Regions from separate parts of the Sporomusa sphaeroides DSM 2875 genome, predicted to be linked through region 1. Evidence: riboswitches for the same ligand, from Rfam matches in the RefSeq annotation. Region 1 holds a riboswitch; each other region holds the start of a gene.

What was found. A riboswitch is a leader RNA that binds a small molecule or an ion and turns the genes downstream of it on or off. The one in region 1 is predicted to bind cyclic di-AMP.
Region 2: linked by a shared signal. The riboswitch ahead of SPSPH_RS07670 (C40 family peptidase) and the one ahead of SPSPH_RS21225 (APC family permease) in region 1 are both predicted to bind cyclic di-AMP.
Region 3: linked by a shared signal. The riboswitch ahead of SPSPH_RS10625 (3D domain-containing protein) and the one ahead of SPSPH_RS21225 (APC family permease) in region 1 are both predicted to bind cyclic di-AMP.

The regions. Positions count from the first base shown of each region.
Region 1 covers NZ_CP146991.1:4,604,572-4,614,814, reverse strand. Annotated here, with positions in the region: gene SPSPH_RS21230 (efflux RND transporter permease subunit) at 1-1,638, shown strand, start outside; cyclic di-AMP (ydaO/yuaA leader) riboswitch at 1,856-1,991, shown strand; gene SPSPH_RS21225 (APC family permease) at 2,052-3,899, shown strand; tRNA gene SPSPH_RS21220 (tRNA-Ser) at 4,174-4,263, shown strand; RNA gene ffs (signal recognition particle sRNA small type) at 4,317-4,416, shown strand; gene dnaX (DNA polymerase III subunit gamma/tau) at 4,677-6,410, shown strand; gene SPSPH_RS21210 (YbaB/EbfC family nucleoid-associated protein) at 6,436-6,762, shown strand; gene recR (recombination mediator RecR) at 6,766-7,359, shown strand; gene SPSPH_RS21200 (DUF2508 family protein) at 7,425-7,679, shown strand; gene SPSPH_RS21195 (DUF2508 family protein) at 7,879-8,172, shown strand; gene SPSPH_RS21190 (pro-sigmaK processing inhibitor BofA family protein) at 8,216-8,500, shown strand; gene SPSPH_RS21185 (hypothetical protein) at 8,635-9,318, shown strand; gene SPSPH_RS21180 (hypothetical protein) at 9,365-9,625, shown strand; gene pruA (L-glutamate gamma-semialdehyde dehydrogenase) at 9,760-10,243, opposite strand, start outside.
Region 2 covers NZ_CP146991.1:1,721,887-1,732,129, forward strand. Annotated here, with positions in the region: gene SPSPH_RS07625 (NapC/NirT family cytochrome c) at 1-103, shown strand, start outside; gene SPSPH_RS07630 (ammonia-forming cytochrome c nitrite reductase subunit c552) at 96-1,382, shown strand; gene SPSPH_RS07635 (hydrogenase small subunit) at 1,593-2,723, shown strand; gene SPSPH_RS07640 (nickel-dependent hydrogenase large subunit) at 2,745-4,637, shown strand; gene cybH (Ni/Fe-hydrogenase, b-type cytochrome subunit) at 4,657-5,382, shown strand; gene SPSPH_RS07650 (HyaD/HybD family hydrogenase maturation endopeptidase) at 5,469-5,951, shown strand; gene SPSPH_RS07655 (hypothetical protein) at 6,100-6,414, shown strand; gene aroH (chorismate mutase) at 6,545-6,904, shown strand; gene SPSPH_RS07665 (glycosyltransferase family 2 protein) at 7,074-8,033, shown strand; cyclic di-AMP (ydaO/yuaA leader) riboswitch at 8,130-8,268, shown strand; gene SPSPH_RS07670 (C40 family peptidase) at 8,293-8,940, shown strand; gene SPSPH_RS07675 (metal ABC transporter solute-binding protein, Zn/Mn family) at 9,199-10,176, shown strand.
Region 3 covers NZ_CP146991.1:2,270,413-2,280,655, forward strand. Annotated here, with positions in the region: gene pssA (CDP-diacylglycerol--serine O-phosphatidyltransferase) at 1-170, opposite strand, end outside; gene SPSPH_RS10600 (phosphatidylserine decarboxylase family protein) at 167-808, opposite strand; gene SPSPH_RS10605 (WecB/TagA/CpsF family glycosyltransferase) at 897-1,577, opposite strand; gene SPSPH_RS10610 (transglycosylase domain-containing protein) at 1,690-3,666, opposite strand; gene SPSPH_RS10615 (polysaccharide deacetylase family protein) at 3,796-4,722, shown strand; gene guaB (IMP dehydrogenase) at 4,809-6,263, opposite strand; gene SPSPH_RS10625 (3D domain-containing protein) at 6,472-6,879, opposite strand; cyclic di-AMP (ydaO/yuaA leader) riboswitch at 6,885-7,022, opposite strand; gene SPSPH_RS10630 (hypothetical protein) at 7,257-7,757, opposite strand; gene SPSPH_RS10635 (2-hydroxymuconate tautomerase) at 7,817-8,002, opposite strand; gene SPSPH_RS10640 (hypothetical protein) at 8,228-8,809, shown strand; gene SPSPH_RS10645 (HipA family kinase) at 8,999-9,799, shown strand; gene SPSPH_RS10650 (TVP38/TMEM64 family protein) at 9,807-10,243, opposite strand, start outside.

The sequences.
Region 1 (10,243 bases):
TTAACACCCATGCTGTCGTCTAAATATTTGAATCACGCGTCCATTAAGGGTACCGGTAAATTAAGCCAGGCCTGGCTGACCTGGAATGGGAAATTTGACGAATTAACCGCCAAATATGGTGAGTTTTTGCGTCAGGCTCTGGGTCACCGCGGCAAAGTGCTGCTGGCAGCGGCAGTTCTATTTGTCGGCAGCCTGCTGCTCACACCGCTGCTGGGTACAACCTTTGTGCCGGATGCCGATAACGGGGAATTTACCGTAACGGCTACTGTCGATCCGGGAATGAGTGTGGCTGCCGTAGGTGATATGGCTGATGCCATGTCGCAAATTATCGGCGCCATTCCTGAAGTTGAAATGACCTATAGTGTGGCTAATACCAGAGAGATTAGTATTTTTAGCCAGCTTGTGCCGAAAAGTGAACGCAGTATCAGCGATAACGAAATTATTGCCGGCCTGCGTCAACAGCTCAAGGATATTCCCGGTGCCGATATCAGTGTCATGAAACAGTCAGGCCTGTCAGGCGGCAAACCGGTGTCGCTGGTTATTCAGGGGCAGTCGCTGGATACCCTGGCGATGATTGCCGAGCAGGTACAGCAAGCGGTTGCCGGCATTCCGGGAGCCGTCGAAGTATCGTCAAGCTATGAACCCGGCAACCCTGACGCCCAATTCATCGTGAATCGTGACCGGGCGGCTGACTTGGGTATTTCGTCAGCCAGCATTGCCGATACCTTGCAGACCATGTTTAACGGTAAGGTTGTTACCCAGTACAAGGACGGTGACGACTCACATGATGTCAGGGTCATTTTAGATCCGGAAGAGCGGCGCAGTTTGGGCAATGTCAACAAGGTATACCTGTCAGGAACGGCGCGCGATGAGGCCGGCCAGGCCGTCATGGTGCCGGTGTCACAGGTGACTGACACTGTCTATGCCACCAGTCCGGCCCAAATCAAACGTTATGACAATCAGCAGCAAATTACCATTTCGGCTAACTTAAGCGGAATCACTTTGGGCGAATTTAACTCTGCGTTTGAGAAAAAAGCGGCTGAAATTGATATGCCGGAAGGCTATCAATTTGTGGCTACCGGTCAGACGGAATCCATGAATGACGTTTTTAGCAGCATGGTCCTGGCGCTGGGCATGGCAGTGTTGTTTATCTTCTTTGTCCTGGCAGCCCAGTTTGAAAGCTACCTTGATCCTTTTTCCATTATGCTGGCCTTGCCGTTAGCCATAATCGGTGCCATCATCGGCCTGCTGGTTATGGGCAGTGAACTCAGTATGATGTCCCTCATCGGTATTATTATGCTGATGGGCTTGGTTACCAAGAACGCCATCCTGCTGGTGGATTTCGCCAAACAGCGTCGTGAACAAGGCGTGGAACGCAACCAGGCCTTAGTCGAAGCAGCCATCCAGCGGATGCGCCCGATTATCATGACAACCGCGGCAATGATTTTCGGTATGCTGCCGCTGGCGTTAGGAATCGGGCCGGGCGCTGAAGCCCGGGCACCGATGGCTCATGCCATTATCGGCGGTCTGGTGACTTCGACCATTCTCACCCTGGTGGTAGTGCCGGTAGTGTACACGGTATTTGACGATATTCAACAAGGAAAGTTTAGTTTGAAGAAAGTATTCAGGAAAGCATAAGTATGGAGAAATCCCTGCCGTTCTTTACCGGAACGGCAGGGATATTTTTCGTATATCAACCGTAATGAAAGACCGAGTGCGAGGGCGGAAAATAGCGTGCTGTTGCGAGCCGTCAAGCCTATTGTGTTCTGTGCCTATAGGCAGCGATAAGCAGGCATAAGCCAAGTGTAGCAGGACTTTATGTTTGATTAGAAAAGCAGTAAGATAACAATGCATACACAATATAAGGCCGAGTTCCGTAATGGAAGCGGAGGAACCACTTTTGGGGTTAATTTTGTCCTTGTGACAAAAGGGATGTTTTCTCTTGTCATCCTACCCGTCAGCTAACTTCGCAGGCCAAAGCAAGGGGTCGAAAGGCCGTCAGGTCTTTTTCTTATGCCCAAAAATCGAATAATGAAACTGGAGGCGCTGGTATGATGCGCGAATTTCGCCGATTACTTATCGGCAAGCCCCTTCACAACCGGGAATTGGCTCATGAAAAACTTCCCAAGTGGAAAGCCTTATCCATCTTTTCCTCTGATGCGTTATCGTCGGTGGCTTACGGGCCGGAACAAATTATGCTTACCCTGGTGGCTGTTCCGGGTATTATTGCCTATGGCTTTATGGCGCCGGTGGCGCTCTCCATTCTGTTACTGCTGGGCATCGTGGTTTTGTCCTATGTGCAGGTCGCGAAGGCTAATCCCGGCGGGGGCGGGGCCTACTCTGTGGCCAAAAAAAACCTGGGAGAAATGCCGGCGTTGGTGGCTGCCGGTTCGGTATTTGCCGATTATGTGCTGACAGCCGCTGTAAGTGTCTCAGCCGGTACGGCGGCCATTGTTTCCGCTCTGCCTGACCTGGCCGGGCACGAAGTGACCCTGGATGTAATGGTGCTCTTTGGTTTGCTGATGCTGGTGAATCTGCGCGGTGTCCGGGAATCGTCCAATGCCTTTGTTATACCCACCTACGCCTTTTTATTCGGCGTAATTGCTTTAATTGCAACAGGTGTCTGGAAAGCCTTCACCGGCGCACCCTATCTGTTGCCGCCGGAGTCTTTGGCCCGTCAGCAACTGGACTGGGCCATGCTGTTTGTCATCTTACGGGCTTTCGCCAATGGCTGCAGCTCTATGACCGGGGTTGAGGCTATTGCTGACAGTGTGCCGATGTTCAAACAGCCTGAGGCCCGCAACGCAACGGTTACCACCTATTGGATGGCCGGTATCCTGAGCTTTATGTTCCTGGGTATCACCTATCTTGTTATGCACTATCATATCCTGCCTGTTGCCGAAGTAACCGCCATGTCGCAACTGGCTGAGCAAATTTTCGGCCGTTCGGCAGCGTATTACTATATTCAATTCACGACCATGCTGGTATTATATCTGGCCGCCAATACCGCCTACAACGGGTTGCCGATGCTGTTGGCTATTGTCGCCAGAGATGGCTATCTGCCGCGTTATCTGTCAACCCGCGGTGAACGGTTAACCTTTTCTAACGGGATTATCCTGCTCACCCTTGCCGCTGCGTTATTGATTATCGCTTTTCAGGGAGATACCGAGCACCTGATTTCCTTGTATGCTATTGGTGTTTTTATTTCCTTTACCATTGCGCAGGCCAGTATGGTGGTGCACTGGTACCGGCAGCGGGGTAAGGGCTGGCAGGTCCGGGCCTTCCTCAACGGTCTTGGCGCTGCCGTCACCGGTTTGGTGGTTCTGATTATTACGGTAACGAAATTCCTTTATGGAGCCTGGGTTGTGCTTGTTTTCATTCCCATCATGATTTATATATTTAAAGCCATCCGGGGACATTATAATACCATGTCGGAGCAATTGCACCTGCCGGAAGCATGTTATGAAAGAGGTGCGGCCACCTTTCCCAAAGGCAAACACACCGTTATTGTGCCTGTATCCAGTCCCACCCGTGTTGTGTATGAGACCATCAAATATGCCAAAATGATCGGTGATGATATCCTGGCCGTTCATGTATCTGACAATGATGAACTGACCAAAAAGGTTATAGAAAAATGGAAGCTGTGGGACCCTGGTGTGGAATTGGTGGTTATTCGTTCGCCGTACCGGCTGTTAATGCGCCCGCTCTTGCATTTTATTGAAAAAAGATGCCGGGAGAAGGGGCCGAATGATTATATCACCGTCATTATTCCGGAGTTTGAAACCAGGAAAGCATGGCACCGGTTATTGCACAACCAGACCGGCTGGTTTTTGCGCAATACTCTTATTTGGAAAGAAAATGTCATTGTAACCACAGTGCCGTATCATTTGACAAAATAACCGGGACGGACCTTCCGGGATCACACCCGGGAGGTCCGGCACCGGTATCTGTCAGATAACACTGCGCTGCCGGCGCCTCAGTACTATTGCCGGCTGTAAGGCCGCAGCAGCGGTTTTTCTTTACTCAAAAACTTGACAAGCCTTTTGGTACTCGGTATAATTAAGCAGTATCAATTGGCTGCCGGTTTGTCTGGTGATATTGCCGGGCTTGCAATATTTACCGCTTGCATTGATTTAAAAAATAAGATATAATAAGTTTCTGTTGAGAGCACTTGGAGAGATGTCCGAGCGGTTGAAGGAGCACGCCTGGAAAGCGTGTGTACGGGAAACTGTACCGAGGGTTCGAATCCCTCTCTCTCCGCCATAAAATTCAAGGCCGGTATACGGCTTTTTGTTTTCTAGGCCGGACTGTAGCAGTGCCGGGTCTTACGCAATAGGAACTCATGAATCGCGTCAGGTCCGGAAGGAAGCAGCGCTAAGTGATACTTCTTATGTGCCGTAAGGGTGCCTGGTATCTGCTGTGGTCCGTCGTGGGAAACAAGGCCGTATGGTACGCGGAAGCAATATAATATATCTATTGAAAGTAGCCAATGAGGGCTGCTTTTTTGTTATATGGCAAACTGCACACCCGCCTGCGCCTGCCAGATTCTTTAACGTAGGATATACATACGGTGGCGGATAAATTATTTTCTTGAAAAAGGGAAATATTTTAGTAATGTTGAATATAAATGAAACTTGCATTATCTAATGTCTTAGCGGGGTAAAGGAGGTATGGGCGTGGCTTATGTGGCTTTATACCGCAAATGGCGGCCGCAGGATTTTGATTCCTTAGTCGGTCAGGAGCATATTAGTACTACCTTGAAGAATGCCATTGCCACCGGCAAGATTGCTCATGCCTATCTGTTTTCCGGTCCGCGTGGTACAGGAAAAACCAGTACGGCCAAAATTCTGGCAAAATCACTCAATTGTGAACATGGTCCCAGCGTCAATCCCTGCAACCACTGTTCCAACTGTGATAAAATTACTGCCGGTACTTCCATGGACGTATTTGAAGTGGACGCAGCTTCCAACCGGGGCATTGACGAGATTCGCGATTTGAGGGAAACCGTTAAGTTTGCGCCGGTAGACGGGCGTTATAAGGTGTATATTATCGACGAAGTGCATATGCTGACAACAGAGGCTTTTAACGCCCTCTTAAAAACCCTGGAGGAACCGCCGGCCCATGTGGTATTTGTGCTGGCAACCACCGAACCGCATAAGATTCCGGCCACCATCCATTCGCGCTGCCAGCGTTATGACTTCCGGCGGATTAACGCCAGGGAAATTGAGGAGCGGCTGAGTATGGTGGCAGAACAGAGCGGCCTCAAGGCTGCTCCGGATGCACTCAGGCTTATTGCCATTCAAGCCGAGGGCGGTATGCGGGATGCGCTCAGTATTTTGGACCAATGCGCTGCTTTGGATGACGGCAGCGTGATAACAGCCGCCCATGTGCGCCAGCTATTAGGCTTGATTGGTCATGAGTGGGTGTGGCAGTTAACCGACGCTGTGGCTGAACGGGATGCGCACAGCGTACTGGTGAAACTTGACGAACTTATTAATCTAGGGAAAGATATTCGCCAACTGCTTGTGGAGCTGGCGCTGCATGCCCGGAGTCTGATGCTGTATAAAGCTGCTCCTGCTATAGATACTATTGAAGTATACAGTGATGATAAAGCTGTGCTTGCCGCCCAGAGTGCCAAGTTCAGCCATCAGGAACTGGTAGCCGTGCTGGAAGTGCTGCATCATGCCGCTAATGAAGCAAAATGGGCGGCTGAGCCGCGTATTGTGGTGGAAATGGCGCTGATTACGTTGTGCCGCAGGGCGGCAAAGAGCGATATGGCCGCACTCTTAGAGCGGGTTGCTGCGCTTGAAGCCAGACTTGCCGGCAATCCGGCAGGGGCTGCCGTCAGTATGGCTAAAACGGAGGCTCCCGCAGCGGAACCGCCGCCGTCAGTGCCGCGGGTGCAGTCACCTGTAACACCCATGCCGCCGCGGCCGCAGCCAGAACCGCAAACGCCGCTCAGTCCTCCGGCACCACCGCCAGCCAATCCGTCTGTTTCGGCTCCGCCGGAACCGTCAGGCGGCAGCGTTGGCGGCGATCTGAATGAGATATGGTCGGCTGTGCTCAAAGAACTCATGACCAGCGGCAAGCGGTCGGTACATGCTTGTGTGATGCAAGGACGCTTGACAGGGCTTACCGCTACTCAGGCCACAGTGCACTTTACGGCAACCTTTCCCAAGGAACGCACCGAGAAGGACGATTACCGGACTATTGTGGAAAAAATCCTGGCTCACATTACCGGACATCAGGTAAAATTAATGTGCTCACTGGGGACAGATACGCCGCCGGCCAAACCGGCTGCGCCGAAGCCGGCGGTGGCAGCCGCTCCCCCTGATCCAGGGATGGAGCATCCTGCGGTTAAGCAGGCCCAGATGATGTTTGGTGGCAAAGTAATTAAGATAGAGGAATAAAAATTAGTGTTAGGAGGCTGATAACATGTTTGGAAATATGGGAAACATGGCAGGAATGATGAAAAAGGTGCAAAAGCTTCAGGCCGATATGGGTAAACTGCAAGAGGAGCTTAAAGCCCGTACTATTGAGGTATCTACCGGTGGCGGGGCAGTAAAAGTAGTGGTTACCGGCGAAAAGAAAATTCAGTCGGTAAAGATCGCACCGTCGGCGGTTGACCCGGAAGATGTGGAAATGCTGGAAGACCTGGTGGCTGCTGCAGTCAATGAGGCTATGAACAAAGTGGATGATATGATGTCCCAGGAAATGGGCAAACTGACCGGCGGTCTCAACCTGCCGCCGGGAATGTTTTAATCCATGGCCTATATTGCGCCAATTGCCAGGCTGGTGGAGCATTTCCGCCGCCTGCCTGGCATTGGGCCTAAATCTGCGGTTCGCCTTGCCTATTATGTGATTAAAATGGATAATAGTCAGGCATCGGCTTTGGCTGAGGCCATTATTTATGCCAAGGAGCGGGTTGGCTATTGTTCGATCTGTTTTGATTTAACTGATAGCGATCCCTGCCAGACCTGCCGGTCTGAGGGGCGGGATCAAACCGTTGTCTGTGTGGTGGAAGATCCCAAAGACGTGACAGCCATGGAGCGTACCCGTGAATTTAAGGGCCTGTATCATGTATTGCACGGCTCGTTGTCCCCGCTGGAGGGTATTGGCCCTGACGACATCAGGATTAAAGAATTGCTGGACCGGGTCAGGCTGGGAGTGCAGGAAGTTATTATGGCTACCAACCCGAATGTTGAAGGTGAAGCTACGGCTATGTATATTGCCAAATTGCTGAAACCGCTGGGGGTCAAAGTGACTCGCATCGCCCACGGCTTGCCGGTAGGCGGTGACCTGGAATATGCCGATGAGGTGACCTTGTCCAAAGCACTGGAAAACCGGCGAGAAATGTAGTGCAATTTGGTGTATGATTTATCCCGCCTGTTTATGGGAATACTGTAAGCAGGAGGGCGATATGCATGAAAACAAAGTTAACCAATTTAGCCAAGGGTGTATTGTCAGAGCGCGTACCGGAGGCTAAATACCCGTCCTTGATGCAGCAGCTTGAGGAAGCGAGAAAAGAATGGCTGAATGCCCAAAACTACTATAACAATGTATCTGATACCGATTTGGTGGATTATGCCGCTTATCTTATTCAAGCCTCCGAAAAAAAATATAATTATCTCTTAAAACGCGCGCGCCATGAAGGCCTTGAGTATTCGCCATTTAACTAAAAATCACAAGCTAAAGCTAAAATACCGGAATATGTCCGGTATTTTTATTTTGGGCACAAGACCGGGCACGGACAGCTGTGTTTTCTTTATTCCATCGGCTTCCACCTTCGCCAGCGGCTCGGTGCAAGCCGTGTTTTCTTTATCATTATTTTGGACTGGCCAACATATATTGTTGTAAGTATTTATGTTGGAGGGATAAATGATGGCTGCATGGCAAAAAGTACTGGAACTGTTCCATAGCGAGCCTGCTAGCGCTAAAAAGCAGATCAGCCTGCCGGAAATAGTGGATCAATCGCGACGTGACTGGTTATATGCCCAAAGTTGCTATAAGACAGTAAGTGACCCGGATTTAGTTGACTATTTTTCTTTTCTCATCAAGGCTTATGAGCGCAGATATGTGTATTTGCTTAGAAAAGCACGGGATGAAGGTATCTGCTGCCCGGGTATTATCTCGGGAATTCAGGATGAGACAACTGTACGCAAAGTGTTTTAGCGTGGTAAAATAGAGAAAAGCAGGTTGGAAGGAGGGAGAAGCTATGCCGTTTTTACCGGCAGGTTTAGAATTTAATGTTGTTGTGGCCTACGCATTTGGGATTATTTTAATATATCTTATTGGCCGTATGTTTTTAATGCCTATAAAGCTGGTATGTAAGCTGATATATAATGGTTTAGTAGGCGGCGTCATGTTATGGGCTGTTAATTTTGTCGGTGCCTATGTCGGATTTACTATCGGCATCAACCCGATTACGGCGCTTATTGCCGGTTTTTTAGGATTGCCGGGAGTTGTTTTATTGATTTTGTTTAAAATATTTATTAATTAGTGACAATGCTGTGCCGCTGGCGCTTAACCTCCGCCTAGGATAACGGCTGTTTGTGCCTCAGTAATGGTGACGGTGGTAAGGACTGAGCCGGATATTTTTCTTAAATATGTGGACAAGGAGTGGAGCACCTGGATATGGTAAAAGATACGCAGCAGGTTGAACCAATTATTGAAGCCTATGTGGGGGAATATGCCAGCGGTAAAAGTGAAAACGCCGTAAACCGGGCTATTTATTTACGCAAGCAGGGGTTGCCGGTAACTATTGTCGATTTGGATACTGTGGAGCCATGCTATACGCTGCGCCCCATAAAGCAGGAGCTGGAAGAACTGGGCATGGAGGTTGTTGCCTGGGAGACCCGGGATACTACCGGTCTGGGGGAAGCCGGCAATGTTATTAAGGCTTCGATGCGCTGGGTGCTCAGACGCAAAGGCAATATCATTATGGATGTTGGTTATGGCGTGCATGGTGCCAGGATTTTTAACCTGGTGGAAGGCGCCTTTGAGAATCCGTATCTTAAAATCATTGCTGTGCTGAATATGTCGCGCCCTTTCACTTCAACGGTAGATAATATTTTGGAATATGTTGCGACTCTGGGCCGGGTGGATGCTGTGCTCAACAACACCCACATGGCGGAAGAGACCACTGTCCAGCTTGTGCAGCGCGGTGCTGAAGGCGTGACTGAAGCGGCAAAACGCCTTGGCGTACCGGTGGTAGCCACTTCGGCGGTAACTGAAATTGCCGATCAGATTGGACCGGTTGATTGCATGGGTAATCCGGTCTGGAAGCTGGAACGGATTATGCCGCGCACATTTTGGTAAGCATTCCGGCATTCGCTCATATAATAACCCAAGAGGGGGTGCCAGTATGCTTCAACCAGACTTTCAGGATGTTTTAGAAACGTTTGTTTTTACCAATTTGCCTGCGCTAATGAATCCAGCGGCTACTGTTGTTGTCACAACTACTCCGGAAACCACTGCTCCCAGTACTGACATCATTGTGATTTCACCGGAACTTTTGACCACGCTAAGAACCTATGTATTTAATAATTTTTCGGAATTTAATTTAGCGCCCGATATTCAGGATATTGTAAGACAGTTTTTTACGCTGAACAACTCGATAAGTTAGAAAACCGCTACTAACTGATTTTAGGTGCCGGTTGTAGAAGACGGAGCCAGGCTTCTGTCATCGGATAAGCAAAAAACCATCCGAAAAGGATGGTTTTTTGCTGTTTACTATAGCGGAAAGTGGAGTAAGCGGGATTATTTTTCAATCATATAGGGATAGTTAACAACTGTACGGGGAACCAATGTCTCTTTAATGGAACGTTGATTCATCCAGCGGTACAGGTTGATGGCACTGCCGGCTTTATCATTTGTGCCTGAACTGCGGCTGCCGCCGAAGGGCTGTTGTCCGACAACGGCACCGGTGGGCTTGTCGTTGATATAGAAGTTGCCGGCTGCATGATCCAGGGCTTTTGCTATTTTAATAATGGCGGCTCTGTCCTGGGCAAATACAGCGCCTGTCAAAGCATAGCTGGTGGCGGTATCGCAGGCTGTTAAGGTTTCATCCAATTTGTCGTTCGGATATACATAGATGGTCATAACAGGTCCGAAAATTTCTTCTACCATTGTCTTGAAGGTGGGTGTTTTGGCTACGATCACGGTAGGCTCGACAAAGTAGCCGACACTGTCATCGCAATCGCCGCCCATGATAATCTCGGCATCAGGGGACTCTTTGACATAA
Region 2 (10,243 bases), 2.1 Mb from region 1:
CAATACATTTATGTCGGCAAGCGGCGGGCACGCCTGCACCAAATGCCACCGCGGCATGATTCATAATCAGATTGTAGTTAAGGAGGGTGTTCCTGTTGAATAAGACCCAAAAAGTCTTGGCTGCTTTCCTCGTGCTTATTATCCTGTTTACAGGAGCGGTGCTTAGCCGTATATGGTTGTTTAAACCGCAATCAGCAGTGCAGTTGGTTAAACTTCCGGCAGGAGAATATAACATCGAAACCTGGGGTAAAAACTACCCGCTGTATTACGAAAGCTATCAGAAGAATTTAGAAACCGCACCTTCGCCGACAGGTTATGGTGGCGGCATTAATATTCAAAAATCAGAAAGACAGCCTGAATTATTTGTCAACTTCAAAGGCAATCCCTTCAGCAAAGATTATACCGAAGATCGCGGTCACCAGTATGCGATGCACGATTTGCGGGAATCCAAGCGTATTGGTCCGGCAGCTAAAGGGGCATGCGTTACCTGTAAAACACCGTATCTGGAGCAATTTTATCAGGAAATGGGCTGGGGTTATGCCAGTCGACCGCTTAATGAACTCATGGACCGGGCCAAAGATCATCCGATCAACTGTGCTAACTGTCATGATCCTGAGACTATGGGATTGCGGGTAATTAATCCGGCCTTTATCGAAGCTATGCAACGGCGTGGCATAGATGTCAGCAAGGCCAGCCGTGAAGAGATGCGTTCTTATGTATGTGGTCAATGCCATTCTGAGTACTATTTTGAGCCAGGTACCTTCAAAGTAATATTTCCCTGGGATAAAGGCCTGACTCCTCAGGAAATGTATGAGTATTATTCCGGCAAACCGAACGGATTTGAATATGATTTTCTGCAAACCGATTCAAAAGTGCCTGTTTTAAAGGCGCAACATCCCGATTATGAAGAATGGCAAAATGGGGTTCATGGCAAATTTGGTGTGTCCTGTGCTGATTGCCATATGCCCTATATGCGAAAAAACGGACAGAAGTATAGTTCGCACTGGATGACAAGCCCGTTAAAGACGCTCAATGAATCTTGTTCCCCCTGCCATACCCAGGGACAGGAACTTTTATTCAACCAGGTTAAGGCCTATCAGGATAATACCTGGCAGCTTCAGCATATGGCGGGAGAAAATGTTGCCAGAGCCCATGAAGCCATTCAAAAAGCCAGTCAAATCCCGAATGTCAATCAGACTGAACTGGCCAATGCCCGTGAATTGCTGCGCCGGGCTCAATGGTATTGGGATTACATGGCAGCCTCCAACAGTATGGGGTTCCATAATCCGGTTCAAGGACTTAACACGCTGGGGCAGTCCATTGATTTATCTCATCAGGCTGTTAATGCTGCCAATAAAGCAGCAGGAACCAACTCTCTATGAGTAATTAACAAGTGAAAGCAGTTTGTAGTGCAGGCGGGTGGTGTATTGCCTATACATCACCCGCTTGTAAATTGCCTGTATAGCTGCGGCATAATAAGTTCTAATTGTAATTTATTATTTTTTGACAAGTGCGACAGGAAACTGGAAAAATAAGCAGAATATCAGAAGAAGGATTAATTTGTAAACAGTATTATTTTAAGGGGGGCGACTATGGAAAAGCGGGATACCCTTTGGGGATTATTTCAAAAGAAAAATATCAGCAGGCGTGATTTCGTTAAAACATGCGTGGCTCTGACCAGTATTATGGGGCTGTCTACCGAACTAATACCCCGTGTCATTGAAGCGGCAGAGAAAAAACCGTTGCTGCCGGTCATTTGGCTGCATGGTCATGAGTGTACAGGTTGCGACGAGAGCTTTATTCGTTCCCAGTCACCGTTGGCTTCCGATCTGGTACTTAATATGATTGCTCTTGAATACATGGATGTATTGGCTGCCACTGCCGGCGAGCCACTGGAACATCACCTGGAAGAAACAATAAAAAAATATGCGGGTCAGTATGTTCTGGTTTTTGAAGGTGCTGTGCCTACTGCGGAAGCTGGCATATACTGTATGGTTGGCGGAAAACCCATGCTTGAGACATTGAAGCATGTCGCTAAAAATGCGGCAGCGATTATTGAAAATGGTTCCTGTGCCGCCTGGGGCGGAATTCAAGCCGCCAGACCCAATCCCACCAAGTCGGTGGCAGTAAGTGAAATTGTTAGTGGCAAGCCGATTATCAAGGTGCCTGGCTGTCCGCCGATTCCGGAAGTGCTGACAGGTACCATTATGCATTATGTTCTTTTCGGCCAGTTACCACCTGTTGATAATCAGGGACGGCCTAAACAATTTTTTGGCAATCGCATCCATGATACTTGTTATCGGCGTCCATTTTTTGATTCCGGTATGTTTGTGGAAAAATTTGACGATATTGCCAGCAAGGCCGGCTGGTGTCTGTACAAGGTGGGCTGCCGGGGGCCGGAAGCTTATAATTCCTGCGGCAATATACGCTGGTGGAATGGTCTGAGTTATCCCATCCAGGCAGGTGCGCCCTGTGTTGCCTGTGCCGCCAATAACTTCTGGGATAATGATCCTTTCTATGAACGGCTGCCTAACATCCCTGTGCCTAATACTATTGTCAATGCAGACAAAGTTGGCGCTATCTTGGCCGGCGTGACTGCCGCCGGTGTAGCGACTCATGGTATTGCATCTTATGTTCAGCACAAAATGCATGAGTCTAAAGCAGAAAAAGCGCAGGACGGCACGGATGAAACCAAGCCGGAACGCGGCCAGGACAATGAATAGGGATGAGGAGGAGCGGTTTAGATGAAACGCATAGTTGTTGATCCGATAAACCGGATTGAAGGCCACCTGCGGGTTGAAATAGAAGTAGATGAAGCTACCGGCAAAGTGGAAGATGCTCTTTCAAGCGGCACTGCCTGGAGGGGGATTGAATTAATAGTAAACGGGAGGGATCCACGGGATGCCTGGATGTTTGTCCAGAGAATCTGCGGTGTTTGTACTACCGTACATGCTTTAGGCAGCTTGCGGGCGGTTGAAGATGCGTTAGGTATCGAAATTCCCAAAAACGCCAACTTTATTCGCAATATAATAGCCGGTACGCAAATGGTGCATGATCATCTTGTCCATTTTTATCATTTGCATGCCCTGGACTGGGTCAGCCCGGTAGCGGCGCTCAGAGCCGACCCGGCAGCTACGGCGGCGCTGCAGAACACGGTACTGGAAAAATACAGCCTTACGTTTGAGGGCCCTGTCAGTTTTGACACCAACGCCTATCCTAAAGAGTTTCCGAAGGCAACAACCGCGTACTTCAGGGAAATTCAAAATAAAATAAAAGGCATTGTCGAGAGCGGCCAACTGGGTCTTTTTTCGGCCCATTACTGGGATCATCCCGACTATAACGTGCTGCCGCCGGAAGCTCATCTGATGGCTGTATCCCATTATCTGAACATGCTTGACCGTCAGCGGGAAATTGTTATTCCCCATGTTATCTTCGGCGGCAAAAACCCTCATCCGCATTATATTGTCGGCGGGATGCCCTGTTCCATTTCCATGAATGATATGAATGCACCTATTAACACCGAACGGTTAGCCGTAGTGGATACTGCGATAAATCTAACAATAGATTTGGTAAATAATTTTTACATACCGGATGCGCTGGTCATTGGCGATTTGTTTGTCAAAGCAGGTTTTGCCGACGGCGGCGGTTTAGCCGGGCAACGGGTGCTGGCCTTTGGCGATTTCCCCGAAGACCGCTATAGCGGAACTTCCAATGGGGATTATTTTAAAAATCTGCTAATCCGTGCCAACGGGGTTGTAGAAAACTTTGGTCAGGGTATTGGCCAGGCTGTTTTCCATCCGCTGGAAGGTAAAGACCTGACTGATCCGAATGTATTGACCGAAGGTGTTGAACATTCTTGGTACCGTTATCCTGAAGCCGGCAAGGACCTTCATCCCTGGAACGGTGTTACCACTCCGCAATATACCGAACCGAAAGAAGGGACCAAGACCAACTGGAAGTATCTTAACGAGGATGGCAAATATTCCTGGATTAAGACACCCAAATGGAATGGTAAAATGGCTGAAGTTGGCCCGCTGGCTAAATATATTATTGTGTATACCAAGGTTAAACAAGGCATTATCGGTGAGCCAACCTGGGCGGAAAAATTCATGGTTGACCAGATTGAGGCAGTGTCCAAAGCATTAAATCTGCCGCCGGAAAAATGGATGCCGACTACAGTAGGGCGTACGGCAGCCCGCGCTTTGGATGCACAGCTGCATGCGTATATTGCCAAGTATTTCTTTGATAAACTGATAAACAGTATTAAAGCCGGCGACACAACAGTAGCTAACACGGCTACCTGGGATCCGGCAACCTGGCCGAAGGAAGCCAAAGGAGTGGGTCTGCACGAAGCGCCGCGAGGCGGCCTGAGTCATTGGGTAACCATTAAAAACGGCAAAATTGAAAACTATCAGGCGATTGTTCCTTCCACCTGGAACGCTTGTCCCCGGGACGGAAAAGCCGGCTATGGCGCTTATGAAGCCAGTATGATTGATACCAAAGTAAAGATTGCCGAAAAGCCGCTTGAAATACTGCGGGTGCTTCACTCTTTTGACCCTTGTCTGGCTTGTGCCACTCATCTCTATGACAAAGAAGGCAAGGAACTTGCAGTAGTTCGCACCGACCCGTATTTATAAAAAAGGAGGAATACCGGTCATGCGTCAAGGAGCAATGAAACCTTATTACCTGTTTAGCCCGTGGACGCGGATTTTCCATTGGGTTATGGTAATATGTACATTTATTCTGTTTCTTACCGGCCTGTACATTGGCAATCCTTTTTTCCTGGGGACACAGGGAATAGAGCCAACGTTTGCCGTTAATCATGTTTTATCGATGGAAATGATAAGGTATATTCATTTTATCGCAGGCTATGTGCTTATCATCTCCTTTATTCCCCGCATTTACGGCTTTATCATTAATCCCGGCGACAGGCTTTTGCCTAAGCCGTGGACTAAGCTGTACTGGACTGGAATTATGGATACGCAGATGCATTATATGTTCATGCGCGGCAAGCATCGTCCCTATCTCCGGAATTCATTGGCCAGATCAGGCTATCTGGCGGTATATCTTATGTTTCTGATTGAAGCCATAACCGGTTTGGCGATGTACTACATGATTGAGCCTAACCGGTTCCTGGCAAAAGTATTTGGCCCGTTTAACAACTGGCTGGTTAACGAATACACTGTTCATATCATTCACCATTTTGTTGCATGGTGTATCATCTTGTTTGTCATTGTGCACGTATATATGGCAATCAGGGCTGACTTTACCGAAAAAGGCGGCGAGATATCGGCTATGTTCTCCGGTGTCAAGTATATGGAAGAAGAACCTGATGATTTGGATGATATTAGCAAAGATAACCTGAAAACTAAGATAAAGTAATGAGATCGAGATTGCCACGCCGGATGTACAGCAGAATTTAGCGTGGCAATCTTCTGTCTATTGAGCGAATGATAGGAGCTTGCATCATGGAAAAAATCGTTGTTTTGGGTATCGGCAATATTTTAATGCAGGACGAAGGTTTTGGCGTCCGGGTGGTTGAGGAACTTACCCGGCGTTATACCTTTCCGGATACTGTTGAAGTTCTTGACGGCGGTACGCTTGGCATGGAATTGCTGCGCTTTATCAAAGGCGCTGACCGGCTGCTGATTATTGATGCCATTAATGGCGGCAGTGAACCAGGGGCTTTTTTTCAGTTTGCCAATGAGGAAGTCAAGGCTTATTTTAAACATAAAGTATCTATGCACGAACTGGGGATTCAGGACGTGCTGGCGGCGCTGGAAGTATTGGAAGAGCCGGTGAAAGACGTGGTTGTATTAGGAGTTCAGCCGGCCGTTATTGATGTTGGTTTAGAATTAAGTGAAACAGTACAAGCTAGTGTTGACAATGCTATCTGCAGGACATTGCGAGTATTAGATTCTTGGGGTATAAACTGCCTGCCGCTTACATAGGTATTATAACTGAAGACTTGCTTCCGGTAAGGTTCCCCCAACTGGAGTATAGTCGGAATTATCCAGCGATTTAGCTGCTCTTACTCCCGCCTAAAGAGGCGGGAGTCTTAGAGTGATTAAGTCAGCGGATACATGCGGGAGGTGGACTGTGAAGTACAATGTTCTCTATGTTATCCTTAGCCTCAAAGGAGTGCCTGAAGTATTTCCTGCTGAAGATTACAGGTTTAACGAGCAGAATGGTGTACATGAGCTGTTGATTACTGTTTTTGGGCAAAAATTATGGGTAGATACCCGGTCGGTTATGTTAAAGAAAATAGCGGGTGCCAGCTTTTGTTGGCGAGAGTATGAACAAGGAAAATATGTTGAGCTGAATCAGTCCAATGCCGTTTGCCCCGAATGCGGCTGGTGGCGGTGCCATGTATGCGACTCCTGCCGGTGCAATAAACCTAAGAAAGAAGACTAACTTTAACAGCATGGCGGCGAGGCTTTAGTGTTATTGGATATATATATTTACAATGTTGGCAGGAAAAAGGATTAATTTCGCGTATATTGTATACTAAGCCTATGCTAATTTTTCTCTAGGAGTGGTTATTATGCTGCGTGGCGTTCGAGGCGCGACAACTGTTACCGCAAACCAATGTGAAGAAATCTTTGAGCGCGTGGCTGAACTTCTAGCGGCAATTGTACGGGAAAATGCGATGAATACCGAAGATATTGGCGCTGTGATATTCAGCTCAACCCCTGATTTAAACGCGGCTTTTCCGGCTGCAGGTGCAAGAAAACTCGGCTGGACACAAGTGCCATTGTTTGGCACCCAGGAAATAGAGTGTCCTGAAGCGCTGCCGCTGTGTATCAGGGTATTGATTCTTTGGAATACCGATACTTGTCAGCAGGATATCAAGCATATTTATTTGCATGACGCAATGGTTTTACGTCAGGATATCACAGCGTAAGAAGGTTCTAAGTGAAAAAGCGGGATTGTTTCGCCGTACCTCTCACAATGACTGTAGCGGGTCCTTACCGTCATTGCAGGTATGGGAAGTAATCTCGCTTTTTCAGTTCCAAGACTTGCATTCACTGGCCGGCAGTGCAATAATAAAATGGTGAAAAGGAGGCTGAATTATGGCTTCACCGGAAAATGTAATATCTATTGTTGTGCCGGTATTTAACGAACAGGATAATATCGACAACTTTTATCAGGAAGTTGTTAATGCTATGGAGCCGCTGGCCTATTCTTATGAACTCATTTTTATCGATGATGGTTCAAGTGATGCTACTCCGTTTATCTTAGAACGTTTAGTCAATGCGGACAAGCGGGTACGGGCGCTCATTATGGCTCGCAATTTTGGTCATCAGGTGGCTTTAACCTGCGGACTGGATCATGCAAAAGGGGATGCCGTTATTACCATGGATGGCGATATGCAGCATCCGCCTGAGATGCTGCCGCAGTTGCTTGCCAAATGGGAAGAAGGTTTCCAGGTAGTCCAGACAGTGAGAATTAATACTGAAGGAGTATCCTGGTTTAAAAGCTTTACCTCAGGCATGTTTTATAAACTGATGAATGCCATGTCTAATGTACAGGTTACCGAGGGTGGCTCTGATTTTAGATTATTAGATAAACAGGTGGTAGATAGTTTTCGGCGCTTTCGGGAACGTGCCAGATTTATTCGAGGTATGATCAGCGCGATTGGCTATCGGCAGACTAAGATTGAATTTGTTGCGCCGAAACGCTTTGCCGGGCAATCCAAATTCTCATTAAAGCGAATGCTGCATTTTGCGCTTGATGGTATAACGGCATATTCTAAAACACCGCTCCGGTTTGCCTTTTATATTGGACTGGCCCTGGGGTTTAGCAGCATTGTGCTGACAGGCCATGTTGTTTATATTAGGCTTTTTACCGATGAAGCTGTTCCGGGCTGGGCGACAATTACGGCCAGTATTTTGCTGTTGGGCGGTTTGCAATTAGCGGGCATTGGTATTATTGGTGAATATGTCGGGAGAATATTTGAAGAAGTGAAACAGCGTCCGCTCTACTGGCTTCAGGCTGATCTGAGTCGGCAGCAAAATAAAGGTAACGAGTAGTAATTATCAGGAAACTATAATCCTCCCTAAATTTGTAAAAAAACCATGAATTTTAGGCAGGATTTTCAAATTTGATACAGAATAATAACCAAGGAGCGTTTTAGAAAGCCGAATCCAGCTCAGGTACGGGGGAACCAGTTTTATGGGGTGAAACCTGATTAGCACTGGCTTTTCAGGTAGGGTGCCTGCAACCCTAACCCGTCAGCTAACCTCGGAGGCCAAGGAGAGGGGAAACCAATTGCAAAAGTATTTCGGGTTTATTGTTGCTTTTTGTCTCTTTTTTGGGACCGCTGCTTTTGCCCATGCTTCAGGTACATATGAATCCGGTGACCGAGGCGCTGATGTAGCCGCTATTCAAACTCAGCTTACTGAGCTTGGTTTTGATGCCGGCGCAGCAGATGGTGATTTTGGCGACTTAACGGTCAGTGCTGTCAAGGCTTTTCAAAAAGCTCGGGGTCTTGAGCCTGATGGTGTAGTTGGAGCACAAACTTATCGTGCTTTGATGGGGCGGGATATTCCTGCCAGCCGTGATTCTTCCACAACTTCGGTACGGCGTATTATTCAGACATCGCTGCGTTATCAAGGTGTGCCTTATGTATTTGGTGGGACAAGCCCTGGCGGTTTCGACTGTTCCGGCTTTACTCGCTTCGTATTTGCCCAGAGTGGTATCTCTCTGCCGCGAATGGCTGATGAACAGTTTGCAGTTGGGCGGCCTGTGTCTTACAGTCGTCTTCAACCCGGTGATTTGGTGTTTTTCACTACCTACGCACCGGGAGCATCTCACAGCGGCATCTATATTGGTGATGGTAATTTTATCAGCGCTACGTCCAGCCGCGGTGTGGCTATTGCCAGTATGAGCAGTAGCTATTGGGGTCCGCGCTACATTGGCGCCCGCCGGGTGATGTAAACCAACAAGCAGGGAAGGCATTAGCTGTCTTCCCGCTTTTGTTATTTCATGCCTATATATACAGTCGATCTTTTGAGGTCACCCGTGCAACCAAGTAAAATAATGCTAAAAAAAGCAGCGGCAGCTATATTGCCGCTATATTTTTTTGATTTTTTGTTAAGAATAATCTTATTAAGGGGTGGAAAGTGTTGACAGTAGGATTCCGGCCTGTTACTATCTTAATAGGAATATTCTTATTAAAAGGGGATAGCGATATATATGATAAAAACAAGGATGGTTTTGGTTGTACTTTTTCTCTTGGGGGTACTTGTCAGTGGTTGCGGTCAGAGAACAGCTGCGCCAGGCGATAATACACAGCAAGCAGCCAAAATCAAGGTTTTGGCCAGTGTTTATCCGGTATACGAATTCGTCCGGCAGGTTGGTGGCGACAAAGTCGAGGTAGATATACTTGTTCCGGCCGGAGCCGAACCGCACGAATGGGAACCATCAGCCAAGGACTTGATACAGGTTAAAAATGCAAAACTGTTTTTCTTTCACGGTGCCAATTTCGAGCATTGGATTGGCAAAGTAACGGGGAAAGACGTACTTGGCAGCACAACGGCGGTTGAGGTCAGTAAAGGTATTGAATTAAAAGAAGGCATTCCCCATAGTCATGGACATGACGAACATAACCATGTTGATGAGCATAAGCATGAGCATGAACATGAAGAAAACGAAATTGATCCGCATGTTTGGCTTGATCCTGTATTGGCCCAGAAGGAAGTAGACAACATTGCGGAAGCTCTGGCTGCTGCCGATACAGCCAATGCCGCCTATTACCGTGAAAATGCCGCTAATTATAATAAAGAGCTGCAAAAGCTTCACGAAGAGTATCAGAGCGGTTTGCAAAAGGTAAAGAAACGTACAATTATTACTACCCATGCTGCTTTTGGCTATCTGGCAGAGCGCTACCAGCTGGAACAGGTTGCCATCATGGGTTTGTCACCGGATGCCGAACCAACGCCGGAAAAGATGGCTGATATTACCAAGCTGTGTCGTGAACGGCAAATTAATTACATATTTTCGGAAACAATTGTGAGTTCCAAGGTAGCGGAAACTTTGGCTAAAGAAGCCGGTGCCAAAGTTCTGGTGTTGCATCCGGTGGATGCGTTAACCCCTGATGAAGTAAAGCAGGGGAAGAATTATCTTACACTGATGCGAGCAAACTTAGCCAATTTAATCCAGGCTCTCGAATAATAAATTGCATTCAGAGATTGCCGCGTTATCGCTTGCTGGCGTAGCGTGGCAATCTCATTCCTATTAG
Region 3 (10,243 bases), 2.3 Mb from region 1:
CTGCTTACGCCAAAATATCGTGCCACCCGTCCGTCCAAGCCATCAGCCACCATCGCAGCCACAACAAAAAAAGCTGCATAGGCAAATTCACCTTGGAGCGTAAAGATGATAGCAAACATGCCTAACACAAGATTGACCGCAGTTACTATATTAGGAATAGCGTTTCTCACTTTTCCATTAACCTCCCTATTACCGTTTTTCCTCCTTTTACTCTATCCCCCTTTTTTACCAGTACTTCCACCGTTGTTGGTACAATAAGCTCTGTACAAGAACCAAACTTAATAAGCCCATACCGTTCACCCTGTTCAAGCACAGTACCCAGAGTAACCCAGGATACAATGCGCCGGGCCAGAATGCCGGCAATTTGTGTGACTAATACACGCATCTTGCCATTTTCCAGTCCAATAGCATGACGCTCATTTTCACAAGCTGCCGATTCTTTATAGGCTGGTTTAAATCTGCCGCAAGTATATTGCTGGAATTTGATTTCCCCCTGGACAGGACTGCGATTGACATGAACATCAAATACCGACAAAAAGATAGTTACCTTTAATCCTTTATCGTTAAGAAACTGATCATCATATACTTCCGTAACGCTCATAACTTTGCCATCGGCAGGCGATACAATCAAAGTATCATCAGCAGGCACCTCGCGCTTGGGGTTACGGAAAAAGAAAGTAATAAAAGCTGTCAGCACTCCGGGGAAAATAGCCCAATAACCACCCAGAGTTAAGGCAGTGATAACAGTGATCAGTCCAAGTACAATAATATAAATATAACCTTCTTTAACAACCGGATTTTGTACCACCTATCCACCTCCCTAGTAAATCATCTTGATAACATGCAAACCAAAAGCAAGTTCAGTATATCAGTATAATACACTTAGTTTACTTTGTCTAACCTTTTTTGCCCAGCATTACTTTGACGGCAAACCGCGGCAAAGCCAGCATTCTAAGCGCACGCTGCGGTTGCCGGACTAACCGGAATAACCATTCCAGGCCTGTGCGCTGCATCCATAACGGGGCGCGTTTAACAGCTCCTGCCATTACATCGAAGGTACCGCCTACTCCCATACATACAGGGACGTTAAGTTTAGCCAGATTTCGGGCCAGCCATTTTTCCTGTTTGGGTACACCCAAAGCTGCCAGTAAAATATCAGGTTTGGCCGCCGTTATCTGCTGCATAATCTCCGGCTCATCCTCTTTGCCGAAAAAACCATGTCTTGTACCGACAATTGTGAGGCCAGGATAACGTTCTAGAGCAGCTTGTCTGGCTTTGCTGATAATATCCGGGTGGCTGCCAAACATAAACACACTATAGCCTTTCTGCGCAGCCTGAGCTAATAAGTTCTGAGCCAAATCATAACCTGCCACGCGTTCAGGGATAGTATATCCCTGATGTCTTGCCGCCCATACCACGCCGGCACCGTCCGGCACCACCAGCTGGCATTGGGCAAGAATCGCCGCCAGGTCCCTGTCTTCCTGTGCCAGCATAACCATTTCGGCATTAGCGGTAGCAATTAAATGCGGCTTTCGCTTGAGAATAAACTCTTCCAGCCTGGCTACTGCTTCAGCCATTGTTACAATGTCAATTGGAACCTGCAAGACCGTTGCTTTAATACCCACTGAAAACCATTTTCTCCTTAGATTTTGTTTTAATTTTACTATCCTAACACATTGTACCATAAGTTTAAAATGACGGCAATCTCGACCAAGGCCACTTCCAGAAAGGCTGCTCTCTTTCTTTTTCCTGTGGCTGCTCAGCATCAGGATTTAACCACTCTTTCAGGCGATTTTCCCAGCGTGGCGCTATGGGCTGAGTTCCTTGGATAAAAGCACTGTACTCAGTTTCTTTGCAGCTGCTTCCCGCCAATTTTCCCGTATTTGTGCAAATGGGAATATTGACGACAACATTGGCCGGAATGGAAAATTCACTCGGCGGCGTGTCGGCTACGATCTTATAAACCATCTTTCCCCATAGTGCCGAAACTTCGGTACCGGAAATGCCTATGGGCTTACGATTGTCGTTACCTGCATAAATACCTACCAGCAGATCCGGAGTATAACCCACAAACCAAGCGGTTTCATAATTGTCGGTGGTACCTGTTTTTCCGGCGGCCGGCCGGCCAAGGTTAGCCGGTGTCGCCGTACCGTCCTGTAATACACCTTGCAGCATGTTTGTTACTATATACGCAATTTCCGGTTTCAATACCGCTTGCTGGACAATGTTATTTTCTTCAAGTATTTGGTCATTTTCATCAAGCACTTTCAGGATGGCTACCGGTTTTGACACTATACCGCCATTGGCAAAGGCGGTATAGGCTGAGGTCATCTCCCACAGATTTACGCCCTGTGTCAGGCCGCCCAACGCGGAAGATAAAACATAATCATCAGGCACAATGGTGCTAATTCCCAGAGATTTGGCTAATTCCAACGCTTTATCAATACCTATTTGATTGGCCAGTTTCACGGCCGGAACATTGACCGACCAACGCAAAGCCTTGTGCAAGGTCACCGGTCCGCGATATTTTTTGTCATAATTGACAGGCGCATAGCCATTGAAGTTGATAGGTTCATCAACAATAATCGCATTGGCAGCCAAGCCTTGATTGAGAGCAGCCGCATACAAAAAGGGTTTAAAGGCAGAACCAGGCTGCCGTACCTCGGTAAAAACCCGGTTTATCTGGCTTTCCTCATAATTACGTCCACCAACCATAGCCTTGACATATCCAGTCTTCGGGTCAAGGGCCAGGACGGCTCCCTGCAATTGTCCCAAGACGGCTTCGGCTGCCTGCTGCTGGCTGATATCTAAGGTAGTATAGACCTTGAGGCCCCCCTTATAAACCCTGTTGGCGCCATAACGGCCTACCAGTTCATTAGCAACATAATCAAGGAAATAGGATGCCTGTACTACCCTCTTTTTTTTGCCGGCAAGGGCAATTGCTTCTGCCTTAGCCTGTTCGGCTTCTTCTGTACTTATATAACCTTCTTTGACCATACCTGCCAGCACAACTGCCCGGCGCTCCATGGCGGCTTTCATGTCAATATACGGTGAGTAAATATTAGGACCGCGCGGCAGCCCTGCCAAGAGGGCGCTTTCTGCCAAAGAAAGTTCTTTGGCATGTTTGCCGAAATACATTTGGGCAGCAGCTTCGATGCCGTAGGCTCCTTCACCAAAATAAATCTGGTTTAAATATGCTTGCAGAATTTCCTGCTTGGAAAACTTATAATCAATAATTAAAGCCAAGACTGCTTCCTTCAGCTTGCGCGTTATCGTACGTTCCTGGGTGAGAAACATATTTTTTGCTAATTGCTGAGTAATTGTGCTGCCTCCTTCCACCAAACCTCCCTGGCGAATATTTACCACTACAGCGCGAAAAATACCAATCAGATCGATGCCAAAATGCTTATAAAAGCGAGTGTCTTCATTGGCGATAATGGCTTGTTGGACATATGGCGATATATTGTTAATTGTTACCACAATCCTGTTTTCTTCGAAAAGTTTTGAAATTAACTGTCCGTTTATGTCAAATACCTGAGTGGCAGATACCAGATTGAGGTTTTCGAGACTATTAGTTCCAGGCAATCCCCAAAAACCATAACCAACGTTGGTACACATCATCAACAGGATTGTACAGGCAACTACTTTTATTAGCTTAGTCGGCATTATTTACACACTCCTCGCAAGAATAGTATCCCCAGCTGTATAACTTTTACATGCAGGAATCATCAACCAGGTTAGAGAATATACGAAAATTAGACACCATACATCAAATTATTTAAGCAGGAGCAAATAATGAAAAATAAGCCGGGATTCTTTCTGATAGTTTGTGGATTAAGTGCTGTTTGTCTAATCATCTTAGCGTCATCGCCACTGGCATTACTGGCGTTTTCTAATAACGACACCGCAGCGGCAGTAGGTTTGCCTGCCCATCAGGAATCTTTCCCGGCAGAAAGCAACTATACTTTGCCCAATGATGCTGTTGACGCTTATTATCTGAATGAAAACCCGGAGTACCTGCCGGCAGGCAACAAACCGGTTTATGATGTGTTTACCGTCACAGAGCGCCAGCACCAAGGACTGGCTTTGGGACTGCCGCCGGTTACCCCGTATTATGGAACAAAAGTAGTATACCTTACTTTTGATGACGGTCCTGACTTGGAAAATACCCCGCCTATTCTTGATATTTTGAAAAAGCATAATATCAAGGCAACTTTCTTTGTTGTTGGCAGTCAGATTGAAAAGCATCCGGAAATCCTGCGTCGCATTTATCAGGAAGGCCATGCTATCGGCAATCATTCTTACAATCACGTATATCGTGAACTGTATCAATCCGCTAATTCCTATGTATCCCAATTGCGTCATACCGATGAAATTATAAAGCAAGTAACTGGTGTAAGATCGCGTATTTCCCGGGCTCCCGGTGGTTCGGCAGGCAGTTTTACCAAAGAATACTGGGAAACATTATCCCGTCTGGGCTATGTGGAAATAGGCTGGAACATAAGTTCCGGCGACGCTTCCCGGGAGAAGGCCGGCCAGATTATGCGCAACATCGCTTTTCAAATGGAAAGCAAACATTTATGGAGCCATGCCATTGTACTTATGCATGATGGACGCGGCCATAGCGAGACGGTGAAAGCGCTGCCTGCTATTATCAAGTTTTATCAGGACCGTCACTTCGAATTTCGTGTAGTTAATTTTGAGACACCGCCACCGTGGTAAATATGTAAAAATGCTTTGGACTATTGTCCAAAGCATTTTTTTCGGCTTCCCTTCCCAGCGGTCCGGCACAAGCCGTGTTTTCTTTATTAAACACTATAATTTGGTGATTCTTTAGTGATACTTATATCATGGGGATGACTTTCTTTAAGACCGGCACCGGTAATCCTGATGAACCGGGTTTTTGAGATGAGCTCTTCAATGTTGCGTACGCCACAATATCCCATACCGGCACGCAGGCCGCCAATCAGCTGGAACACAGTGTCGGCAACAGAACCTTTATAAGGAACCCGGCCTTCTATTCCTTCCGGAACCAGTTTGTCCATATTTTCCTGGAAGTAGCGGTCTTTACTGCCTTCTGCCATAGCACCTAAAGAACCCATACCACGATATACCTTATAGCTGCGTCCTTGATAAATAATGGTTTCTCCAGGACTTTCCTCCGTACCGGCCAGCAGGTTGCCGATCATTACGATCTGGGCCCCGGCTGCAATGGCTTTGGCAACATCGCCGGAATATTTGATACCGCCGTCAGCGATAATAGGAACATTATACGGGCGCGCAGCTTGGGCACAGTTATAAATTGCTGTAATCTGGGGTACACCGATACCGGCAATTACCCGGGTAGTACAAATGGAACCTGGTCCAATGCCTACCTTAATGGCATCTGCGCCGGCTTCAATCAGGTCACGGGTAGCTTCCGCTGTAGCAACATTACCGGCAATGAGGTCGACGTGAGGAAATGTATCCTTAATCTTCTTTACTGCGTTAAGTACACCTTGCGAATGACCGTGGGCGGTATCGACAACAATAACATCCACTTTGGCCGCTACAATAGCTTCAACCCGGTCCATCATGTCTGCGCCGACACCAACGGCGGCTGCCACCAGTAAACGGCCTTTGGGATCTTTGGCTGAGCTTGGATACTTTTGCGCCTTCTCAATATCTTTAATAGTAATAAGTCCTTTTAAATTCCCCTCAGCATCAAGCAGCGGCAACTTTTCTATCCGGTGCTCACGCAAGATTTCCTTGGCTTCTTCCAGGGAAGTGCCAACAGGGGCAGTGATCAGATGTTCTCTGGTCATACAATCGCCGATTCTCCGGCTTAAGTCTGTTTCGAAACGCAAATCGCGATTGGTCAGGATACCGACAAGCTTATCATGTTCAGTTACCGGTACACCGGAAATGCGGTATTTCTCCATAAGATCATGAGCATCCTGCAGGGTGTTGTTCGGAGATAAAAATATTGGGTCAACAATAATTCCATGTTCTGAACGTTTGACTTTGTCAATTTCATTAACCTGACGCGCAATTGGCATATTTTTATGTATTACCCCTATGCCACCTTCACGCGCCATGGCAATCGCCATACGTGCTTCGGTGACTGTATCCATGCCGGAGCTGATTATAGGAATATTCAGCTTGATATTTTTTGTCAGATACGTGGATACTTCTACTTCTCTAGGCAAAACTTCGGATTTTGCCGGCACAAGCAAAACATCATCAAAAGTTAAACCTTCGGGGCCAAATTTGTTGTCAAACATTAACTGACTCCTTTCATGCAACATCTCGTAATAGGTATTTCTAATTATAATAACATAAATAAACTTACCAAATCTACCACTTTGTATGTAATTCATAAAAAAAATAAGAAAAACCGCTGACCTGGTGCTGACAGCCGTCAATATTATAAAGGCGCAGGCACCTCTGTTATGCAGTAGACAATGCCTGGCAAAAAGCCAGGCATTGTTGTTAATTAAGAACATATACTTTTACATTCTGAATCCCGAACTCATAAGCCTGCTCAACAGATTGCATGGCAATGTCGATACGATTGCCTTTAATTGCGCCGCCGGTATCCTCGGCCACACCATACATGGTATTGCCATCGGCAAACTCAATATATACTCTTGAGCCAAGGGGAATAATCCGGGGATCAACAGCAATTACGCCAGGGCGTATCTGGGTACCCAGATACGTCAGGTTGCCCCATTTACCGTTATCGTGCGGTCCGGGAGCGTAGGCGGTAGCTTTTACGTCCAAAACGGCTTTATAGCCAGGTTGGCCAGCCTGTGCGGCAAATGCCTGCGGCAGTAAAATCGCGGCAGTTAAAACTGCCATGGTAAGGGTACTGCAAATAATTTTTTTGATGTTTTTCATTGTAAAACACCCCTTTCTAAATGCCTACGAGGTTAGCTGACGGGTTCGGGACAAAGGGAAATCCCTACCGCTTGTTAGCGGATTCACCCCGGAAATGGTTCCCCCGTTTTCCTTTTTCTCTGGAAATTCGGCATGGCCTATATATTACAGAATATCCGCCGGTTAGGCAAGCATGTTTAGAAGTAGTTATCCGGCGATATTGATTATTAGCCGGGCTTTTCCTTGGTTATGCTTGTCCGGACGCATAAATAAATGTCAACTTAGAACTAGCGTAAGTCCGGCCGCTGAAACCGCAATATAGCTACATAATTAAATGAGACTACCAGCACGGCAGCCCCATCAGAATTATTATTATGTTACCTTGAAATTTGCGTCACCTAGTCTTTTCCTAAAATAAACGGCGCAAACCCTAACTCTCCCCAATAATAATTGTAGTAAATCTGAATAATGCCATCAAGCCTTCTGCGCAGAATTTTTTTTACATGACTAAGCGAGCTAAAAAACAGCCGTGCCTGAGGCTGTGCGCTGTTTACAGCCGCCTGCTGGTAAAACTGCACACATTTGTCGATGGTAATGTAAATCGACCAAAGAGCAGTAAGCTCCTGCAGACAGGCATTAGCAGCAGTTGTATTTTGGGTAGCTTGCTGCCAGACCGCGTCTGATCCCAGCAATTGGGTCTCCGTTACCGCCGGGTATCGAACGCTGTCGCTCTCGCCGGTATTAAGTGCTGATAAAAGTTTTAAAAACTCCGTCTGAGAGTTTTTGATAAGCCCCAATACCGGTATTGGCACAGTGCCGGTGGTGGCAGTGTCATGTAATGTCTCTATTTGTCTGCTTAACGAAGTTTCAAGCTCAAACGCAAATTGTATGGGTCTCATCGGAGAAGCGCCACCTTTCTAAAATTGAAACCATTTCGCAAGCGAAATGGCTTCAATAATTATTTATCAGATACTAGTTTACCGGCTTTGCCGATATGCTGGGGAGAAGCCTCGCGTACTACTATAGTTACGGCTTCAGGCGGGCATTTGGCTGTTTCTACAATAGCTTCGGTTACTTTTTTTACCATTTCACGTTTTTGCTCTAGTGAACGTCCTTCAATCAGGTCAATTTGTACAATTGGCATAGGTATTCCCTCCTTGAAATGATTTTCTCTCTATCTATCATCTTCGTTGCCCAAGGTAATAATCCCTGCATATGTAAAATAGGAACAAACATTTTTCTGGTCTGTACTGCGGTTACCTGTTCCTATCCTGTTTGACATGATGTGGGAGTAACACTTTTATTATATGGCTCATACAGTATAGTAAACACACCTTGTGATTTTAGATATTGAAGGGGGTCCATACTTATGAGCATATTCAGAGAGCTCCGCAACGAGTGCTTGATTAGGGAGCTTCAGCGTGAGTTAAACACCGACGTATTATTGTTTGGCTTCGACGGAATCGTTTACTTTGGTAATCTGCAAAAAATTGATGACTGCCGGGTCGCCTTTTTAACGCCAGCCATTGAAGCAGAGTCAAACGCAGAAATTCTTTCTCCTGGCGGAGAAGTTGTGGATGCAAAATTTATTCATGTTGATCTTTGGCAAATCGTTGCAAAAGCTACAGGAGTAAGGACTAATCCGTTTAGTAATGATTATTGTCCCGGTGCTGACGGTGTATCACAAAGAACCGAAACCAACGAACGGCAAGAGAGCCGTGAGTTGATTTGCATTCTAAGACGCATGATTGGTGATAATGTGGTAATTACAACCCTTGGCGGTTTCATATTTCAAGGAACCCTTGGCAATGTCGACGATGAATTGGCTTTTATCTCGGTTGATGAAATATTCGGGCCGGCCACCTCTTCGGGAATTTCTGATGATACAGTAAGTACTGCCGTTATTAATCTCGCAGCTATAGCATCTGCGTCCAGATCCACCGAATGCTAATTTAACTTTTGCTGTGATGTGAACCGAGTCAAGGTAATGCAATGCTAAGGTAGGACTCGGTAAATTTTTATCCTGATAGAAGCTATAACTTTCGCCTGGATAAGAGCAACACCGTCTTGCGCTTTCGCCATAGGCTCAGCGCAAGCCGTGTTTTCTTTACCGGGTCTTTTTTTCGGGGAGGCTGACAGTATGCTAATGGCTACAGAATACTTGGGCGAAGTGGGCGTCGGGGTTACTGCACCCCAGTTTTTTCGTGCGCAGGATGGTAATATCTATGTAGTCAAATTCCAAAACCATCGATTTGGCTCACGGGTATTGGCAAGCGAATTTTTTGCAGCCAAGCTTGGTGCGATAATGAATTTGTGCTTTCCTCCAAGCGATATAATTGAAATTGATGAACAAATGCTCAATTCCCATCCCTGCCTTTTGGAGTTAGGCTTGGAACCCGGCCCCCATTTTGGCTCCCGCTATCTGGAACATGCGGAATATATCGGGAAAAATCGATTGCACAAGGCTGTCAATGTACCGGAAATGGCCGGCATTATATTGTTCGACCATATGTTTCACAATGCAGACCGTGCTAAAAATCAAAAAAACCTATTACTTCATCTCGAGAATGACCAATATAAAATTTACGCAATAGATAATTCGCATTTGTTTAGATCCAGCCGCTGGACGATTGACTCATTTGAAAAACTTGGTACAAAAATAAAAACGTATTATTTCCAGCATTATAGAATTTTGCTTAAGGACCTGCTTACTGCACAAGACTTTATTCCATACCTTGAGGTAGTGAACAAGCTGAGTAATGAGCAGCTTGACTGTATAGTGAGAGAAATCCCCAATGAATGGCTGCCGGATGAAGCAGAACGTTCGGCTTTGGCAGACTATACCAAACTCCGGCGGGATATGGTGGGGCCGATCTGGGAGAAACTCTGCCGGCTTATACCGCGCAGCCGGGGTGGACGACGCTGGCTGTTTGCCAAGTAATTGTTGTTTATGCTTGGCTTTTCTGCTTTTTTTTACGCCACCACAAAATACTGTATACAAGGATTACCAACACGGTAACAACTATCAACCGGCCTAAATTTTCTCCGGCAAAAACAATATCATGGCCGATTATTACTTTTATAATTACCGGCGGCAGCTTTCCGAGGACAGTTGCCAATAAAAAGTCTTTAAACGAAATCTTACTAATAGCCGCTACCGCGGTGATGATGCCTGAGGGTGCCAGTGGCAGAAGCCTGGCAAGTAATAAGGCTTTAAACCCATTAGTGGCACTGTAGTTGTCAACCTGTTTTAAATACCGGCTTTTAACTATCCAGCCTTCTACCGCCTGACGGAAAAAGTATCTGGCAAAGATAAACATAACTAAAGCGCCAATTACTTCTCCTGCCCAGGAAATGATTACTCCCCAAAATAGGCCATAAACAA